One region of the Nocardioides sp. JQ2195 genome, then DNA from elsewhere that is predicted to be linked to it. Evidence: riboswitches for the same ligand, from Rfam matches in the RefSeq annotation. Region 1 holds a riboswitch; each other region holds the start of a gene.

Region 1 (6,364 bases):
CGGGGAGCATCCGCGTGAAGATGGTGAGGGCTTCGGCGTGGTCGCCGGAGCGGAAGGCGTCGGACATCGCCTTGATCTGGTTGCCGGCCACGTGGCCGACGACCGAGACCACGCCGGCCGCGCCGTGGGCCAGCCAGCCGAGGTTGGCGATGTCGTCGCCGGAGTAGACCGCGTAGCCGAGCTGCTGCAGGCGTACGCCGCGGGCGAAGTCGCCGACCGCGTCCTTGACCGCGACGACCGACTCGATCCTGATCGCCTCGGCGTAGGTCTCGAGGGAGATCGTGGTGCCGGTGCGTCCCGGGACGTCGTAGAGCATCACGGGGACGCCAGTGGTCTCGGCGACCTGGCGGAAGTGGTGCAGCACGCCCTTCTGGGACGGCTTGTTGTAGTAGGGGGTGACCAGGAGCAGCCCGTCGGCGCCGTTCTTCTCGGCCTGCCTGGCCAGCTCGACCGAGTGGGCGGTGGTGTTGGTGCCGACGCCGGCGACGATCTTGATGTCGGCGCCCACGGCCTCGCGGACGGCGGCCAGGATCTGGCCGTCCTCCTCGATCGAGGTGGTCGGCGACTCGCCGGTCGTGCCCGAGACGACCAGTCCGTCGTGGCCGTTCTCGACCAGGTGCTGCGCGATCTTCTTGGTGCCTTCGAAGTCGACGGAGTCGTCATCGTTGAAAGCAGTGGCCATCGCGGTGAGCACGCGACCGAAGGGCGCGGCGGGGGCAGCGGAGGTCATGGCGACAGGTTATCGCTCACGGACCCGGGTTGAGCGCACAGGTGGCTGCGCGGACACCCGAATTCGTGCTCCCGACTCCCTGTGCCCAGTCTCGACGCCTTCCTGACCGAGCCTCAGACGGCTGGCATGACCTGGTCGGCGACCAGCCGGAGGTGGTCGAGATCGGCCAGGTCGAGCACCTGCAGGTAGATCCGCTGGCTGCCCAGGGCCTCGAACCGCTTGACCTTGGCGACCACCTCGTCGGGGGTGCCGGCCAAGCCGTTCTCCCGCAGCTCGTCGACCTCACGACCGATCGCCTCGGCACGCCGGCGGATCTCGGCCTCGTCGCGCCCGACGCACAGCACCAACGCGTTGGACCAGGCCAACTCCTCCGGGTCTCGGTCGATCTCCTCGCAGGCTGCACGCACCCGGTCGAACTGGGTCTTCGTGGTCTGCTCGTCGACGAACGGCAGGTTGAACTCGTCCGCGTACCGCGCCGCGAGCGCCGGCGTACGTCGTCTGCCGAGGCCGCCGATCAGGATCGGCGGCTTGGCCTGGGTCGGCTTGGGCAGGGCCGGGGAGTCGGTGATCGGCCAGGTGGCGCCGCCGTGGCTGAACCGTTCCCCCACCTCGGTGCCCCACAGGCCGGTGATGATCGCGAGCTGCTCCTCGAAGCGGTCGAAGCGTTCCTTGGTGGACGGGAAGGGGATGCCGTAGGCCGTGTGCTCCTGCTCGAACCAGCCGGCGCCGATGCCCAGCTCGACCCGGCCGCCGCTCATCTGGTCGACCTGCGCGACCTGGATCGCCAGCACGCCGGGGTGACGGAAGGTCGCCGAGGTCATCATCGTGCCGAGCCGGATGCTCGTGGTGTCGCGGGCCAGTCCGGCCAGAGTCGTCCAGGCGTCCGTCGACCCGGGCAGCCCCTCGGTGCCCATGCCGAGGTAGTGGTCGGAGCGGAAGAAGGCCCCGAAGCCGAGTTCCTCGGCGGCCAGGGCGACCTTCAGGAGGTCGTCGTAGGTCGCGCCCTGTTGGGGTTCGGTGAAGACACGGAGTTCCATGACGCCCAGCCTGCCACGCCCGTGCACACGCCCGGGTGTCCTGCTGGGTGCGCGACAGCGGAGGATTTCACGCGCATGCTGCGTGGGATCCTCCACTGTCGCGAGCGTGTGACCCCGGAGCACGCCTCCGTCGACCTCAGTCCGGGAAGCGCTTCCTCAGGATGGGCAGCACGTGGTGCTCCAGCAGCGGTGCGAGGTCGGCGTGGGCCTCGTCGAGTCCCATCCAGCGCATCTCGTCGATCTCGCCGTCGATGCTCGGCTCGCCCTCGGGGCTGGCGAGGAATGCCTCGGAGCGCAGCAGGTGTCCGGGCTCGTTGGCGGCCAGCGAGACGAAGCTGCCGAGCGGCTCGAGGTCGGTCGGGCTCAGGCCCACCTCTTCCTCGGCCTCACGCCGGGCCGCATCGGCGGGCGCCTCACCCGGCTCGAACTTCCCGCCGACCAGCATGAACCTGCCGGTGCCGCGCTTGCGGACGGTGAGCACCTGTCGATCGCGGACGAACGCGACTGCGGCCACCACGATCGTCGGCGGCGCAGCCGTGCGCTCCCACCAGACCCAGTCGAGCCCGGGGCCCGCGGCGCGACCGGTCTCGCGCCACTCGTCCGGGCTGAACTCGGGATACCGGGCGTCACCCTGCGGCTCGAGGTCGATCTCGGTGAGGACCTGGTGGGTGGCGAACGGCATCGCCTGCTCATAGACCTGCGTGCCGCCCGCGATGACGGTGTCTCCCGGCTGGGTCGCGGCGAGGTCGAGCGCCTCGTTAATGCTGTGCGCGACCAGCACCTTGTCGGCGTACTCCCCCGCGCTCCAGTCGCGCTGGCGGGTGACCACGATCGTCGTACGCCCGGGCAGCGGGCGCCCGATCGAGTCGTAGGTCGCCCGGCCCATCACCAGGGTGTGGCCGAGGGTGACCTTCTTGAAGTGCGCGAAGTCCTCGGAGATGTGCCACGGGATCTCACCACCGTCGCCGATCACCCGGTTCCGGGCGTACGCCGCCACCATGACGACCCGCGGGGCGTCAGGAATCGTCGGTTCGGGCATCAAGAATCCACCGTTCGGGCATCAAGAATCCACCGTTCGCGCATCTCAGACGGCGATCGGGGCCTTGATCCCGGGGTGGGGGTGGTAGCCCTCGAGGGTGATGTGGTCGAGGTCGAAGCCGTCGATCTCGGTGACCGACGGGTCGAGCGTCAACGTCGGCAGCGGACGCGGCTCGCGGGTCAGCTGGAGCCTCGCCTGCTCGAGGTGGTTGGAGTAGAGGTGCGCATCGCCGAAGGTGTGCACGAAGTCACCGACCTCGAGCCCGGTGACCTGGGCGACCATGTGGGTGAGCAGCGCGTAGGAGGCGATGTTGAACGGCACTCCGAGGAACACGTCGGCGCTGCGTTGGTAGAGCTGGCAGGACAAGCGGCCCCGAACGCTGTCTCCTTGGGGCGGCGCGACGTAGAACTGGAACATCGTGTGGCACGGCGCCAGCGCCATCTGCGGGATGTCGGCGACGTTCCACGCGGAGACGATGTGGCGCCGCGAGTCGGGGTCGCGGCGGATCTGCTCGATGACCTGCTTGACCTGGTCGACGTGGCTGCCGTCCGGAGCCGGCCAGGAGCGCCACTGGTAGCCGTAGACCGGTCCGAGGTCGCCGTTCTCGTCGGCCCACTCGTCCCAGATCGAGACGCCGCGGTCCTGGAGCCACTTCACGTTGGTGTCACCGCGCAGGAACCACAGCAGCTCGGCGAACACCGAGCGGGTGTGCACCTTCTTGGTGGTGACGAGCGGGAAACCGGCCGACAGGTCGAACCGCATCTGGTGGCCGAACACGCTGCGGGTGCCGGTGCCGGTGCGGTCCCCCTTGTCGGCGCCGTCGTCGAGGACACGCTGGAGGAGGTCGAGGTAGGGCTGCACGACAGCAGCCTACGACGCGTGGTTCCATGAAGGTGTGACCCACTCCGAGCTTGGTCTGATGGTCCTCTCCGGTTCGTCCGGTCGTCTCGAGACACAGCGCTGCGAGATGTTGCGCACGCACGGCATCGACGCCGTCCCGGTGCAGTGGTTCGGCGGCACCGGGCAGCCGAGGACCCCGCGGCGGGTTCCGCTGGAGTCGCTGCTGCCCCACCTCGAGCAGCTCGACCGGCGATGCCGTCGCGTGGGCATCCTCGGTGTCTCCTTCGGGGCGGAAGCAGCCCTGCTGCTGGCGGCGCGTGACGTCCGGGTCTCCGCGGTGATCGCCCTGTCGCCGACCTCGGTGGTGTGGGAATGCCCGGACCTCGAGGACGGCCGTCCGGTGCACGACGCGAAGTGGACCTGGCGCGGTGAGCCGATCGCCGGCGTTCCGTACGTCGACCAGACCGGGCACGCGCTGGCGGACGCGCGCGAGGTGCACGAGAAGAGCGTGGCCGCCCTCAACGGCAACCGGGTCGACTACGACATCCCGGTGGAACGCATCGACGCCTCCGTCATCGTGAGCGCCGGCGGCGACGACCGGGTGTGGCAGTCCGCGGCGTTCTGCGAGGACATCGTCGCCCGTCGCACCCACCACGGACAGGACACCACCCACCTCGTCGAGGCCGGGGCCGGGCACCGCGTGCTGCTCCCCGGGGAGCAGGCGCCTCCCCCGCGCACGGACCTTCCCGCGGGCGGCGACCCTGAGGCCGACCGGGCGCTCGGTGAGAAGGTGCTGGCCGCGATCCTGGAGCTGGGCTGAGCCGTCCGCTCCGCCTGCTGCGCTCCACGTCGCCTTCGTCTGCGCCGACGAGCAGTCGATCGGCGTCATCACCGGCCGATCAGATCGAAGGGCCCTGGCAACTCATGGTGCAGGCTCAGGCGTGCAGGCTCAAGCGTGCAGGCTCAGGCGTGCAGGCTCATCGGACCGTAGACCTCGCGGTCGGCCTCGAAGAGCGTCACCGCGTCGACACCCTGCTCGGCCAGGTCGGCGTAGAACTCGCCCACCCACGACTCGGCGTCCGCCTGGCTGACGAACGTCTCGTCGGCCAGGTCGCCGGTGATCTCCACCACGGCACCCGAGGCGTCCTCGAGGCGCCAGGTCCACGGACGCGGCGGTTCCGGGCTGGGTTTGAAGGTGGTCGGCTCTGGGGGGACGTTGGCCATGGCGTGAGACTAGCGCGCCCGCCTTTGACGAACGGGAGGCACGGTGGCACATTTCGGACTGGTACGTCGTCTCGTGGCGTCGTGCTGCACGTCCCGCTCTGGGGAAGCCGGTGAGATTCCGGCGCTGACCCGCAGCCGTCAAGCCGGAACACCGGACGGGATGTTGGCTCCAAACCGCCGAGGTCTGCGGAACGGGAGCCGGGCGCTCCTCCGGTCCGGTTCACGACCCCGCGTGCCGAACCCAAGAGAAGGTCACCACCCAATGCGTTCGCTGCGCACCACCATCGCCACCGCCCTGTCCCTGGCCCTGGCCGGACTGGTCATCGCCCTGACCCCGTCCACCGCCCACGCCGACGACGTCTACCGCTACTGGGCCTACTTCAGCGTGAGCAACGACAAGTTCGTCGCCCAGGCGGTCGGTCCGTCGTCGTCGAAGCCGAAGGACGGCACCGTCGAGGGCTACCGCTATGCGGCCCCCGCCGACTTCAACAACCCCAACGTCCCCCGTGCCGACCTCAGCAAGGTCACCTTCGAGTCGGTGTGCGGCGACAAGGAGGCCGAGTCCGACCAGAAGCGGGTGGCCGTCCTCATTGACTACGGCGTGGAGGCCGACGCCGCGAAGGGCGCCGAGATCCCCGAACCCGAGGCGTTGTGTGCCGTGGTCCCGACGAAGGCCACCGGGCTGCAGACGTTGCAGGCCGTCGCGCCCGACCTGCGCACGGAGAAGTCCTCCTACGGCCCGAGCCTGTGCGGCATCAGCGGCTACCCCGCCACCGGTTGCTCCAGCGACACCGCCGAGAAGGGCACCCCTGCCGAGGAGGGAACCGTCGAGTTCCAGACCGCCGCGGCGGGTGACGCCTCCGGCTCCGACGTCTCCGGGGCCGACTCCGAGTCCGACGACGACAACCTTCCCGTCCTCCTGGGCGTCGGCGGCGTCATCGTGGTGCTCCTCGCCGGCGGTCTCGTCCTGGCCCGCCGCAACCGCTCAGCAGCCTGATCATGCGCCCACACCACCTGATCACCCACCCGCGTGCACTGCACCCGGGTGCCTGGTGGCTGTGGGCGATCGGCCTGGCCGCCGCGGCGAGCCGCACGATGAACCCCGTCCCGCTGCTGTTGATCATCGCGGTGAGCTGGTTCGTCGTGTCGGCTCGTCGTGGCGACACCCCGTGGGCGTCGTCGTACGCCCTGTTCTTCAAGCTGGCGCTCTTCGTGATCGCCGTCCACCTGGTCTTCCAGACCCTGCTCTCGGGCAACGCCCAGGGCCTGACCGTCCTGTTCACGCTGCCGCAGCTTCCCCTGCCCGAGTCGACCGGGCTGCAGATCGGCGGCGAGGTGACCCTCGAGGCCCTGTTGTCGGCGCTGTACGTCGCGCTGCAGCTGGCCGCGATCTTCTGCTGCATCGGGGCAGCGAACGCCCTGGGCAGCGCCCGCCAGCTCCTGCGCTACGTGCCGGCGGCGTTGTACGAGATCGGTGTCGCCTGCATCATCGCG
Region 2 (6,364 bases), 830 kb from region 1:
CCGCCGTGGTACTGGAAGTAGTCGTCGGAGTCGGCGATGTCGTGCTCGCGGGTGTCGATGTTCTTGGCCGCGACGGTGATGCGCCGGTAGTTGGCCGTCATGTCGTCACTCGCCGCCACACCGTCGAGGCCACGACCGTAGGCGAAGCCGCCCCACTGCGTGTAGACCTCAGCCAGGTCCTTGTCGTCGCGCCAGTTCCCGGACTCGATCACCTGCAGGATGCCGGCGCCGTACGCCCCCGGACGCGAGCCGAAGATGCGGGTCGTGGAGCGGCGTACGTCGCCGTGCTCGGCGAGGTCGGCGCGGGCATGGGCACGCACGGAGTTCTGCTCCACCGGTTCGTCGAGCTCGGCGGCCATGCGGATCGCGTCGTCCATCATGGCGATCACGTGCGGGAACGCATCCCGGAAGAAGCCCGAGATCCGCACGGTCACGTCGATGCGCGGTCGCCCCAGCTCAGCCAACGGGATCACGGACAGCCCGTTGACCCGGCGCGACGCGGCGTCCCACTCGGGTCGGATGCCGATCAGCGCCAGCACCTCCGCGATGTCGTCACCGGAGGTGCGCATCGCACTGGTGCCCCAGATCGAGAGCCCGACCGACTTCGGGTACTCCCCCGTCTCGGTGAGGTGGCGCTGCGCCAGCGAGTCAGCCATGGAGACGCCGGTCTCCCAGGCCAGCCGTGACGGGACCGCACGTGGGTCGACGGTGTAGAAGTTGCGTCCCGTCGGGAGCACGTTGACCAGGCCTCGCAACGGCGAACCGCTCGGCCCGGCGGGGATGAAGCCGCCGTCGAGGGCATGCAGCACGGCGTCGAGCTCGTCGGTCGTGCTTGCCAGTCGCGGCACCACCTGGGTGGCCGCGAACCGGAGGATCGCGGCCAGCTCGTCGGTGGCGTCGGGCTCGTGCTCGCTGAGCACCTGCTCCACCGCGGCGACCTCCCAGTCGGCAGCTTCCATGCCGTGCACGAGTGCCTTGGCGCGCGCCTCGATCGCGTCGACCTCCGTGGCGGGCGCGTCCTCCTTGAGGCCGAGCGCGTTGCGCAGCCCGGGAAGGGATGCCTGCTCCCCTCCCCAGACCTGGGTGGCCCGCAGGATCGCGAGGACCAGGTTCACCCGGGCCTCACCGTCGGGTGCCTGGCCGAGCACGTGCAGTCCGTCGCGGATCTGGGCGTCCTTGATCTCACACAGCCAGCCGTCGACGTGCATGATGAAGTCGTCGAACTCTTCGTCCCCCGGCTGCGACTCCAGACCCAGGTCCTGGTGCATCTGCGCGGTCTGCATCAGCGTCCAGATCTGGGCCCGGATCATCGGCAGCTTGGGCGGGTCCATCGCCGCGATGTTGGCGTACTCGTCGAGCAGCTGCTCGAGCTTGGCGATGTCGCCGTAGGAATCGGCACGCGCCATCGGAGGGATCAGGTGGTCGACGATCGTGGCATGGGCACGACGCTTGGCCTGCGCGCCCTCTCCCGGGTCGTTGATCAGGAACGGGTAGATCAGGGGAAGGTTGCCGATCACGGCGTCGGTGGCGCAGGCCGCCGACAGTGCGGCGTTCTTTCCGGGCAGCCACTCCATCGACCCGTGCTTGCCGAGGTGGACGATCGCGTGGGCGCCGAAGCCCTTCTCGACCCAGCGGTACGCCGCCAGGTAGTGGTGGCTGGGGGCCAGCTCCGGGTCGTGGTAGATCGCCACCGGGTTCTCCCCGAACCCGCGCGGCGGCTGGATCATGAGGACGACGTTGCCGGCGCGAAGCGTGGCCAGCACGATCTCGCCGGCCCGGTTCACGAACAGCGTGCCGGGGGCCGCGCCCCAGGCCTCGACGATCTCCTCCTTGAGGTCATCGGGCAGGTCAGCAGTCCACTTCTCGTAGTCCTGCTCGGAGATTCTCACGTGGGAGTCGTTGAGCTGGGCGGACGTGAGCCACTCCTCGTCCTGCCCGCCTGCGGCGATCAAGGCATGGATCAGAGCGTTGCCGGCCTCGGTGTCGGACGTCTCCTCGTTGGTCGAGGAGGGAGCCCCGGCGACCGTCTCGAGACCACGGTCGAGGATCGCTGTGACCGTGTTTCTCTTCCCGAGGTCGTAGCCCGCCTCACGCAGCCGCCGCAGCAGTCGGATCGCGGAGACCGGGGTGTCGAGCCCGACGGCGTTGCCGATGCGGCTGTGCTTGGTGGGGTACGCCGACAGCATCAGCGCCAGTCGTCGGTCCTTCGGTGCGATGTGGCGAAGGCGCGCATGGTTGACCGCGATCCCGGCCACCCGTGCGCACCGCTCGTCGTCGGCCACGTAGTGCGGGAGCCCATCCTCGTCGATCTCCTTGAAGGAGAACGGCGCGGTGATGATCCGTCCGTCGAACTCCGGGATCGCGATCTGGTTGGCGGAGTCGAGCGGGGTGACACCGTCGTCGCTCGCCTCCCACTCCTCGCGGCTCGAGGTGAGGCAGAGCCCTTGCAGGACAGGGATGTCGAGTGCCTTCATCCGCTCGACGTCCCATGCCTCGTCGTCCTCGCCGGCACTCGCGGTGCCGGGCTTGGTGCCGCCGGCGGCCAGGACCGTGACGACGATCGCGTCGAGTGAGCCGAGTGCGTCGTACAGCTCATCGGGAGCGGCACGCAGCGAGCTGGAGAAGATCGGCAGCCCGACCGCCTCGCCGGTGGCGTCGATCGCGTCGGCCAGTGCGTGGGCGAAGGCGTTGTTGCCGCTGGCCTCGTGGGCCCGGTAGTAGAGCACCCCGACCCGCGCGCGAACTCGTTGGTCGAATGCCGCCGAGGACCCCCCTCCTCGTTGGTCGAGTGCCGCCGAGGACCCCCCTCCTCGTTGGTCGAGTGCCGCCGAGGTCCCCCCTCCCCGTTGGTCGAGTGCCGCCGAGGCACGAGGCGGTGTATCGAGACCAGCCCGCTCCGCCCAGCCCCACTCCGGCAGCACCATCGGCGCCTCGAAGCCCTCCCCGGTCAGCAGCACCGTGTCCGAGAGGAACGCGTGCAGGTTGGTCAGGTTGGCCGGTCCACCCTGGGCCAGGTAGGCGTGCGCCTCGGCGGCCGTGCCGACGGGCACGGTGGAGTGGCCCATCAGCTCGGCGTCCGGGGTCTGCTCGCCGCCGAGCACCACCACCGGCACACCGGCAGCGCCGACCGCCTGAAGCCCCTCCTGCCAGGAACGCGCGCTGCCCAGGATGCGTACGACGACCAGGTCCGAGCCGCTGAGCAGGCTCGGGAGATCCTCGTCGACATCGAGGCGCGCAGGATTGCCCAACGCGAAGTCGGCGCCGGAGGTGCGGGCACTGAGCAGGTCGGTGTCGGAGGTGGAGAGCAGGGCGATGCGCGTCATGAGGACTTCTCCTGGGTACGTCGGGACAGACGGTTGGCTTCGACGGGCCGGTGGTGCACGAGGTGCTCGTGCGAGATGAGGCGGGCCGCTTCCGGATCCACGCCGCCGTACCAGACGTCGTCGGGCTGGACCGACACGACGGGCGCGTGGTTGCAGGGGAACTGGCAACCGGTCTGGGTGATCAGGACGTCGTCGTCGTCCTGCTCGAGGCGCATCAGCTCGAGGGCGAATGCCTCCGCGCTCCTGTCCGAGCCGAGCGCGGTGCAGCGCGGGCCTCGACAGACGAGCACCTGGTGCCGATGTCCGGGAACCTCCTGCCAGGCTGCGGAGCTCAGTGGGGCCTCGGTGCCCTTGATCGGGCGCGTCACGTCCAGCACCGGGTCGAGGTCGAGGTCGTTGCGCACCATCGCGGTGGCCACCTCGATCACCGGTCGATCACGTGGCCACTCGCGCCACCAGTGGGATGCGATGCGGCGCAGCCACGACGTCGCTGGCGCGAGTGTGCCGAGGCTGACCCCGACCAGAGTGAGGTGCTCGACCCCACCGTCGGCCAGTCGGGTGAGCTCGCGGTGCAGCGACGGTTCCCCCAGCTGCAGGAACGCGACGGTGCCGTCGTGCGACCGGGCGGCGGTGTGCAGCCGATCGCTCGCCTCGACCTCACGGACGGACATACCTACCAGGACCAACGCCGTCATCGGCGGTCTCCAAACCCTCGTGGAACATGACGCGCCGTGGCCGGTCTCCTGGCTCCCGTCTCAGCGTCTCTGGCCGACCTTCCCGGGATTGCTCCCAGTGGTCCGACGCTCTCCCGATCTCGCTGGAGGAACGCCGCAAGGGCCGTCGACTCGACGGATACAGTGGCGAGGGCCGCGCCGGCATTGAACCGGCTTCCCGAACACCACGGCACCGTCACGCTATCAACACCTCGTGAGCACGTGCCGAATCGGCGTCCCACCCGGTCAACACCTTCCGCCACGACGAGGCGTGCGACGATGCGGCCGTGAAGTCACCTGCCGTGCGCCACAGGGCCGACCTGTGTCCGGGAGTGCTGCGCCCGTGGCCCGCCGAGGACGGTGCTCTCGTGCGGCTGCGCCTGGTCGGCGGCCGGGTCGAGCCGGACGCATTGGTCGGGCTGCTGCGCGTCGCCGAGTCTCATGGCGATGGCACCGTGCATCTGACCAAGCGGGCGAACCTGCAGCTCAGGGGGCTCCCGGCCGACGGCGACTGCCTTGCGCCGGAGCTCGTCGAAGAGATAGCAGCGACCGGACTGCTGCCCTTTCCGAGCCACGAGCTGGTGCGCAACATCATGGTCTCGCCGCTCAGTGGCCTCGACAGCCCGCTTGCGCGCGATCTGCAGTCACCAGGTGACAGTGAATCGCGCGCAAGAGGTCGCGCCGACCTGCGGCCGGTGGCCAGGGAGCTGGACGAGGGCCTGTGCGCACACCCGTCCCTGGCCGCGTTGCCGGGCCGGTTCCTCTTCGTGCTCGACGACGGACGCGGAGACCTGCTCGACCGCAGTCTCGACCTCGGGTTGGTTGCGGTCTCGAGCAGCGAGTGCCAACTGCGCATGGGCACTCGAGCCTGGGGCCCGGTCGTGCCCCTCGAGGAGGCTGCCGGGCGACTGGTCGGGCTGGCCCGGGCATTCATCACCGTGCGTGGCGAGGGCCCGACGGCTGCGTGGCACGTCGACGAGTTGCCCGCCCGCACCGATGACCACCCTCGTGATCCGCGCATCGAGGTGCCCAACGCGCCCCCGCCGTACGGCGTCGTGGCTCCGGGCGTGGCGCACGTGACGGTGCCCGACGGCGTGCTCACCCGGGAGCAGCTCGACGACCTGCTCGCCGACGAACCGGACCATCTCGTCGTCACCCCGTGGCGCAGCGTCGTGGTCGTCGACCGCGTAGTCTGACGCGCGTCCTGTCGGAAGGAACCCGGTGTGATTCCGGGGCGGTTCCGCCACTGTGAGGCCCTCGGGCCCAGCCAGACACTGCTGCCAGGACATCTCGATTCACCCAGCGTCGACACCCGGCGCAATCCACCAGGGGCGAGAACCCCGAGGAGTGAAGTTGTCCGTCTGCAGACCCCCGCGCCGCTATGACTACGTCGACGACGGCGCCGCCATCTATGTCGACTCGTTCGCCACGATCCGGGCGGAGTCCCGCCTGGACCACCTGCCGGCCGAGGCCGAGAAGGTCGCTGTCCGCATGGTGCACGGCACCGGCCAGACCGACCTGACCGATGACCTGGTGGTCCACCCGGGGCTCGTCACCGCAGCCCGGTCCGCGTTGGAGGCGGGGGCACCGATCATCACCGACGCGAACATGGTCGCCTCCGGTGTCACCCGGGCCCGGCTGCCCCGTGGCAACGACGTGCTCTGCCTGCTGCGCGACGAGCGCGTCCCGGGCCTCGCCCACGAGCTGGGCACCACGCGCTCGGCGGCCGCACTCTCCCTGCTCGCCGATCGGCTGGAGGGCTCTGTCGTCGCCATCGGCAACGCACCCACCGCCCTGTTCCACCTGCTCGAGATGCTGCTCGACGGAGCACCACGACCGGCCGCCGTCATAGGCTGCCCCGTGGGCTTCATCGGCGCCGCCGAGTCGAAGGAGGCGTTGGCCTCCTTCGCAGCCGACCACGGCATCGACATCCCGTTCCTCACGGTCCGTGGACGTCGGGGCGGTTCGGCGATGACCGCTTCCGCCCTCAACGCACTCGCCCAGGAGCAGGAATGACGGGCTCGCTCCACGGCGTCGGACTGGGCCCCGGCGACCCCGAGCTGATCACCCGCAAGGCGGCGCGCCTCATCGCGGAGGCCGACGTGATCGCCTACCACGCCGGTGTGGGCAAGGAATCGAATGCGCGCCGCATCGCTGACTCGTTGATTCCCGGCGGCGTCACCGAGGAGCTGCTCCGCTATCCGGTCACCACCGGGCCGACCGCCCATCCGGGTGGGTACGCCGGCGCGATGGCCGAGTTCTACGAGTCCTGCGCCTCCCGACTGTCGATGCACCTCGAGGCCGGTCGGAAGGTCGTCGTGCTGGCCG
Region 3 (6,364 bases), 840 kb from region 1:
GCTCGGTCAACCGGTCCAGCGTCGCCGCGGCTTCGTCGCGCTCGTCAGCGGGCACGAGCCCGAGGTGGCGCGAGGGGGCCACGATCCCGTCGTCACGGTGCAGTACGCCGAGCACCGGCAGGTGGATCGACCGGCGTACCTCGTCAGCGTGCCGCACCGATCCGGCCTTGTTCAGGATCACCCCGGCGATCTCGACCGAGGGGTCGAACGATGCCATGCCGTGGACGACGGCTCCGACGGAACGTGACGCGTGCGAGACGTCGACGACGAGCACGATCGGGGAACGGGTCACCGCGGCCACGTGGGCAGTGGAGGCGAATCCGTCGCCGCCGATCTGTCCGTCGTACAGGCCCATTACGCCTTCGACGACCGCCAGGTCAGCGCCGGCAGCACCGTGCAGCAGCAGGGGGACCAGCAGGTCCTCACCGACCAGGTGCGGGTCGAGGTTGCGTCCCGGCCGGCCGGTGGCCAGCGCGTGGTAGCCGGGGTCGATGTAGTCAGGTCCCACCTTGTGCCCGCTGACCGCCGACCCGCGACGCGAGAGCGCCGACATCAACCCGGTGGCGATGGTGGTCTTGCCGTGCCCGGACGCGGGAGCCGCGATCACCAGGCGCGGAAGGCTCACCATTCGATGCCCCGCTGGCCCTTCTGGCCGCGGTCCATCTGGTGCTTGACCTTGGTCATCTCGGTGACCAGGTCGGCAGCCTCGACCAGCTTCGGGTTCGCGCGGCGTCCGGTGACCACGACGTACTGTCGGCCCGGGCGGTCGCGGAGCGTCGAGACCACGTCGTCGACGTCGACCCAGCCCCACTCCATCGGGTAGGTGAACTCGTCGAGCACGTAGAGGTCGTGGCGTTCCTCGGCGATCCGGCGCTTGACCTCGGCCCAGCCCTCGGCAGCGTCGCGGGCGTGGTCCTCGGCGGTGCCCTCCTTGCGCGACCACGACCAGCCGGAGCCCATCTTGTGCCACTCGACCGGCCCGCCCTCGCCGGTCTCCTCGTGCAGCCGGCCGAGGCGCTCGAGCACGGTCTGCTCGCCGATGCGCCACTTGGCCGACTTCACGAACTGGAAGACACCGATGTTCCACCCCTGGTTCCACGAACGGATCGCCAGCCCGAAGGCGGCGGTCGACTTGCCCTTCCCGTCGCCGGTGTTGACCATCAGCAGCGGTTGGTTGCGACGCTGTGCGGTGGTCAGCCCGTCGTCGGGAACGTTCGGCGCAACACCCTTCGGCATCAGGCCGCTCCTTCGTCCTGGCCCGCGAGGGATCCGCGCACCACGGTGGTCAGGGCGCTGGCGCTGACCTCCCCGAGAGGGACGTACTCGGCTCGCAGCTCACCGGCCAACGTGTCCGCCAATCCCATCCGGAAGCGGCCGACCTCGCAGTCGATCACGAGCGACGAGATGCCCTGGCCAGCGACGTACGCCGCGACCCGGCGCGAGCGGGGTACTGCCTCGGGTCCGTACGTCGCCCGCCCGTCCGTCACTGTCACCAGCAACGGACGTCGTCGCGGGTCGCGGATCCTCTCCAGCCGCAGCACCTCGGCGGCCTTCAGCAGTCCCTCCGCCAGCGGGGTGCGACCGCCGGACGGAAGCTCCTCGAGTCGGCTGGCCGCGATGTCGACCGAGTGGGTCGGCGGCAGCACGAGGCTGGCCTCACCGCCCCGGAAGGTGACCAGGCCGACCTTGTCGCGACGCTGGTAGGCGTCGAGCAGCAACGAGAGGATCGCGGTCTTCACCTGCTCCATCCGCCTCTTCGCGGCCATCGAGCCGGAGGCATCGACGCAGAAGAGGATCAGGTTCGACTCGTGGCCCTCCTTGGTGGCGACCCGGAGGTCGTCACCACGGAACCGCATCGGGCCAGCGGTCCGACCGCGTCCGAACTGGTGGGGAGCCGCGGCGCGGATGGTCTCGGTGAGGTGGATCGATCCGCCCACTCCACCTGCGGGTCGACGTGCACCGATGCGACGCCCGGAGTCGGTGATCGCCCGGCTGCGGCGCCCGTTCTCACCCGCCCCGGTGCCGGACACGGTGAACAGCTTCGGTCGGTAGGGCTGGCTCGCCCGGGCCACCTGCGTGCTGCCGACCCCCGCCTCGCTGGCGTCATACGAACTGGTCGTCCCGGGGCCCGATTCGAATGACGTTGCGGATGAGGTTGCGGAGTCGACGCTCGGGACGTCATCCGTTGCGGTCGTCGGAGGCGCCGAATCGGATGACGTTGCGTCGGGAGAGTCGGAGGGGGAGGTGTCGGGGGAGGTGTCGGGGGAGCCGCCACCATCCGGCCCACCACCGGGCCCACCACCGGGCCCACCACCGGGCCCACCCGCCGGCGGCTCGGGAGGGAGGTCATCGTCACCGAGGAGCTGGTCGAGCAGGTCCTCGTCGATGCCGGGCGCGTCGAACGGGTTGCGCCGGCGTCGGTGGGGGAGCGACAGGCGGGCCGCAGCGCGGATGTCCTCGCGACTGACCGTCGTACGCCCGTGCCACGCAGCGTGCGCGACCGCGGCCCGCGCGGTGACGATGTCGGCGCGCATTCCGTCGACGTCGAAGGCGGCGCAGACCTCGGCGATCGTGAGGAGTGCCGCGTCGCCGAGCACGACCTGGTCGACGAGCTTCTGGGCGGCCAGGATCCGGTCGGTCAGCGCGCGCTCGTCCTCGGCGTACGACGCAGCGAACCCGGCGGGATCGGTCTCGAAGGCGATCCGCCGGCGGACCACGTCGACCCGCAGCGCCGGGTCACGCGGAGCGGCCACCTCGACGGTGAGCCCGAAGCGGTCCAGCAGCTGCGGCCGCAGCTCGCCCTCCTCGGGGTTCATCGTGCCGACCAGCACGAAGCGGGCGGCGTGCTCGACCGAGACCCCGTCGCGCTCGACGGTGGAGCGACCCATCGCGGCGGCATCGAGGAGGAGGTCGACGAGGTGGTCGTGCAGCAGGTTGACCTCGTCGACGTAGAGGATGCCGCGGTGGGCCCGGGCCAGCAGCCCGGGCTCGTACTCGGCGACGCCGGACGAGAGGGCCTTCTCGAGGTGGAGCGATCCGAGCACCCGGTCCTCGGTGGCACCGACCGGCAGCTCGACCAGGCGCACCGGCCTGGTCTCGGTGTCGGCATCAGCCGGGAACGGGCCGTCCGGGGAGGCGGGACTCGCCTCGCGAGGGTCGCTGGAGAACCGGTCGCCGGCGATCACCTCGATCGGCGGCAGCACGGACGCGAGCGCGCGCACCATGGTGGACTTCGCGGTGCCCTTCTCGCCACGCACGAGCACGCCGCCAACCGACGGAGAGATCGTGGTGAGGACCAGGGCCAGGGCCATGTCATCGGATCCGACGACGGCACTGAAGGGAAATAGGTGTGAAGAAGGTGGCATTGGGGGCTCCCGCTCTCATTCGCCAACTGACTGGTGGCGGCGCGAGGCCGGTCTTCGGACTTCCCAGGTCGTGTTGCCTGAGTCACCGCAGCGGGCCCTGTGCCGGATTCTCACCGGCTTCCCAGATTCTCCCCTCCGCAGCCGTCCGGGGACGGCGGCTTCGGGACACCTCGTGCCTTCGGCGTCACCGTAGCCGGTCGGGCGCCGGGGTCGTCCACGAGGCCACCAGTCGAGCAGTGAGACAGGACGTCCGGAGGACCGCGTCGGATTCTCGTGGTGAGTGCAGCTGACAACGCCCTGGAGCTTCGCGACGTCGCCTTCGTCCGGGGCGGGCGCACGTTGCTCGAGGACATCTCGCTGACCGTGCGCCGCGGCGAGCACTGGGCGCTGATCGGCCCGAACGGCGCGGGAAAGACCACCCTGCTCAACCTCTTCGGTGCGCTGTCGTTCCCGACCCGCGGGGAGGTGCACGTGCTCGGGCACAAGCTCGGGCGGGTCGACCTGCGGGAGTTGCGCCGCTCGATCGGCCACGTGAACCCGCGCCACCAGATCGGGTCGAACCTCTCGGTGGAGGAGGTCGTGCTCACCGGGGAGACGGGCACCAACGAGATGGTGCCGCGGTGGCAACCGTCGCCCGAGACCCGTGACCGTGCTCGCCTGTTGATCAAGACGCTGGGCACCGACACGGACGAACCGCACGGGCACACGATGTCGCAGGGGGAGCGGGGGCGTGCGCTGACCTCCGACCTCGTCACGGAGACCTTCGACCATCCGATCGAGGTGGGTCGTCGCCGCGGACGCTGGTTCGCGATGACCCACTGACCCACTAGTGTCTGGCCTCATGTCATCTGCCGTCACCGTCATCGGGATCGGCGCCGACGGCTGGCCGGGCCTCCCCGCCGCCCAGCGGGAACGCGTCCTGCGCGCCGAGGTGGTCCTCGGTGGGGACCGCCACCTGGCCATGCTGCCGGACGCACCCGGCCAGGTCCGCGAGTCGTGGCCGTCACCGTTGCGCGACGGTCTGCCGGCACTGCTGTGGAAGCACGACGGCAAGCGCGTGGTCGCCCTGGCCTCGGGCGACCCGTTCGTCTCCGGCATCGGGGGCACGCTGGTCGAGCTGCTCGGCCGCGGCGCCGTGGCCGTCGAACCAGCGGTCTCGTCGGTCGCGCTGGCCCGCGCCCGGATGGGGTGGGACGCCGAGATGGTCGAGGTGGTCAGCCTGGTCGGACGCGACGTGCACGCGGTGCTCCGCGCACTCGCCCCCGGGCACCGCCTCGTCGTGCTCTCCTCCGATGCCCGTACGCCGGCAGCGGTCGCCGCCCTGCTCGACCGCGTGGGCTACGGCGCGTCGACGATGACGGTCCTTGGGGACCTCGGCTCCCGCGACGAGACGCGCATGGTGTCGACGGCCGCCGCGTGGGACCTGGCAGCGCCCCAGCTCAACGTGATCGCTCTCGCCCTGGTCGGGCCGGTGATCGGCGGCTGGGCGGCCGGTCTTCCGGACGACGCCTTCGAGCACGACGGTCAGCTCACCAAGCGCGACCTGCGTGCCTCGGCACTGGCCCGGCTCGCTCCGACCCCCGCGGCGTTGCTGTGGGACGTCGGCGCCGGTGCCGGCTCGGTGGGCATCGAGTGGATGCGGGCACATCCGACCTGTCGCACCATCGCCGTCGAGAGCAACCCGGAGCGTGCCGCTCGGATCACGCGCAACGCGCAAGCACTCGGCGTACCCGCGTTGGAGGTCGTCGAAGGCCGTGCTCCGGAGGCACTTGACGCTCTGGCGAGGCCCGACGCGATCTTCGTCGGAGGTGGTGCCACAGCGCCGTCGATGGTGGAGAATTGCCTTGCTGCACTGGGACCTGGCGGTCGGCTCGTGGTGCACGGGGTCACCGTCGAGACCGAGGCCGTCCTTGCCGCAGCGCACCGGGAGCACGGTGGTGAGCTCACCCGTCACCAGGTCGAGACGGCCGCCCCGATCGGCACCTTCACCGGCTGGACACCGGCCCGCACCGTCACCCAGTGGGCGCACACCAAGGAGTCGTCATGACCGTTCACTTCGTCGGTGCCGGGCCCGGAGCGGCCGACCTGATCACGTTGCGTGCCGCCACGCTGCTGTCCCAGGCAGACGTGGTGCTCTATCCGGGCACCTACCTCGACGACGAGGTGCTGTCGCACTGCCGGCCCGACGCCGTTCGGGTGGACACCCAGGACCTCGACCTCGACCAGATGATCGCGATCATGGCCGATGCCCACCGCGGCGGCCAGGACGTCGTCCGCCTCACCTCGGGGGACCCGTCGGTCTACTCCGCGCTGGCCGAGCAGACCCGACGTCTCGATGCGGCAGGGGTGCCGTGGGACGTCACACCCGGCATCCCGGCGTACGCCGCCGCGGCGGCCAGGTTGGGACGCGAGCTGACCGTGCCGAAGCTGGCGCAGTCGGTGGTGCTGACCCGCGCACAGGCCCGGTCCACCGCGATGCCATCGGGGGAGAAGCTGGCGAGCTTCGCCGCCACCGGAGCCACGCTCGTGCTGCACCTGGCGATCACGCGCACCCGGGAGCTGGTCGAGGAGCTCGCGCTCCACTACGGACCGACCTGCCCGGTCGCGGTGATCTCGCGGGTCAGCCAACCGCAGGAGCTGGTGCTGCGCGGCACGCTGGGCGACATCGCCGACCAGGTCGAGGCGGCGGACCTTCGCCAGGCAGCGCTGATCATGGTCGGTCCCGCGATCGACCCGTCGCTCGTGTCGCAGGAGCTGGCGGAGTCCTACCTCTACGACCCGGCTCGGGACCGCTCCGTCAAGCGCTGACCCGTCGCCCTTCCTGTCGAGCGATCGCCAGTCCGGGGCGGCAGGCTGAGCTCACGACAGGTCGGTCAGAACTCAGACAGGTCGGGCAGAACTCACGACGGGTCGACGAAGCGCGGGGTCCAGACCCGACCGGCCGGCGTACGACGGGTGCTCGAGGCGCCGATGAGCAGCAGGCACTTCATGTCGATCGT

Evidence for each region. Region 1 has a riboswitch for cobalamin ahead of ncot_RS10850 (SCO2322 family protein). Riboswitches for the same ligand answer to the same signal wherever they lie in the genome.
Region 2: it holds a riboswitch for cobalamin, as region 1 does, so the genes downstream of both, ncot_RS14875 ((2Fe-2S) ferredoxin domain-containing protein) here and ncot_RS10850 (SCO2322 family protein) in region 1, are expected to answer to the same signal.
Region 3: it holds a riboswitch for cobalamin, as region 1 does, so the genes downstream of both, ncot_RS14910 (VWA domain-containing protein) here and ncot_RS10850 (SCO2322 family protein) in region 1, are expected to answer to the same signal.

The regions. Positions count from the first base shown of each region.
Region 1 is NZ_CP050902.1:2,286,064-2,292,427, forward strand. It holds gene dapA (4-hydroxy-tetrahydrodipicolinate synthase) at 1-730, opposite strand, end outside; gene ncot_RS10825 (LLM class F420-dependent oxidoreductase) at 844-1,767, opposite strand; gene ncot_RS19690 (dihydrofolate reductase) at 1,904-2,806, opposite strand; gene ncot_RS10835 (thymidylate synthase) at 2,852-3,667, opposite strand; gene ncot_RS10840 (acyl-CoA thioester hydrolase/BAAT C-terminal domain-containing protein) at 3,702-4,466, shown strand; gene ncot_RS10845 (hypothetical protein) at 4,610-4,870, opposite strand; cobalamin riboswitch at 4,925-5,046, shown strand; gene ncot_RS10850 (SCO2322 family protein) at 5,133-5,867, shown strand; gene ncot_RS10855 (energy-coupling factor transporter transmembrane component T) at 5,870-6,364, shown strand, end outside.
Region 2 is NZ_CP050902.1:3,115,536-3,121,899, forward strand. It holds gene cobN (cobaltochelatase subunit CobN) at 1-3,323, opposite strand, end outside; gene ncot_RS14875 ((2Fe-2S) ferredoxin domain-containing protein) at 3,320-4,018, opposite strand; cobalamin riboswitch at 4,039-4,241, opposite strand; gene ncot_RS14880 (nitrite reductase) at 4,324-5,232, shown strand; cobalamin riboswitch at 5,208-5,333, shown strand; gene ncot_RS14885 (precorrin-8X methylmutase) at 5,390-6,052, shown strand; gene ncot_RS14890 (precorrin-2 C(20)-methyltransferase) at 6,049-6,364, shown strand, end outside.
Region 3 is NZ_CP050902.1:3,123,204-3,129,567, reverse strand. It holds gene ncot_RS14920 (cobyrinate a,c-diamide synthase) at 1-628, opposite strand, end outside; gene cobO (cob(I)yrinic acid a,c-diamide adenosyltransferase) at 622-1,236, opposite strand; gene ncot_RS14910 (VWA domain-containing protein) at 1,236-3,311, opposite strand; cobalamin riboswitch at 3,393-3,553, opposite strand; gene ncot_RS14905 (ATP-binding cassette domain-containing protein) at 3,642-4,187, shown strand; gene cbiE (precorrin-6y C5,15-methyltransferase (decarboxylating) subunit CbiE) at 4,207-5,412, shown strand; gene cobM (precorrin-4 C(11)-methyltransferase) at 5,409-6,173, shown strand; gene ncot_RS14890 (precorrin-2 C(20)-methyltransferase) at 6,266-6,364, opposite strand, start outside.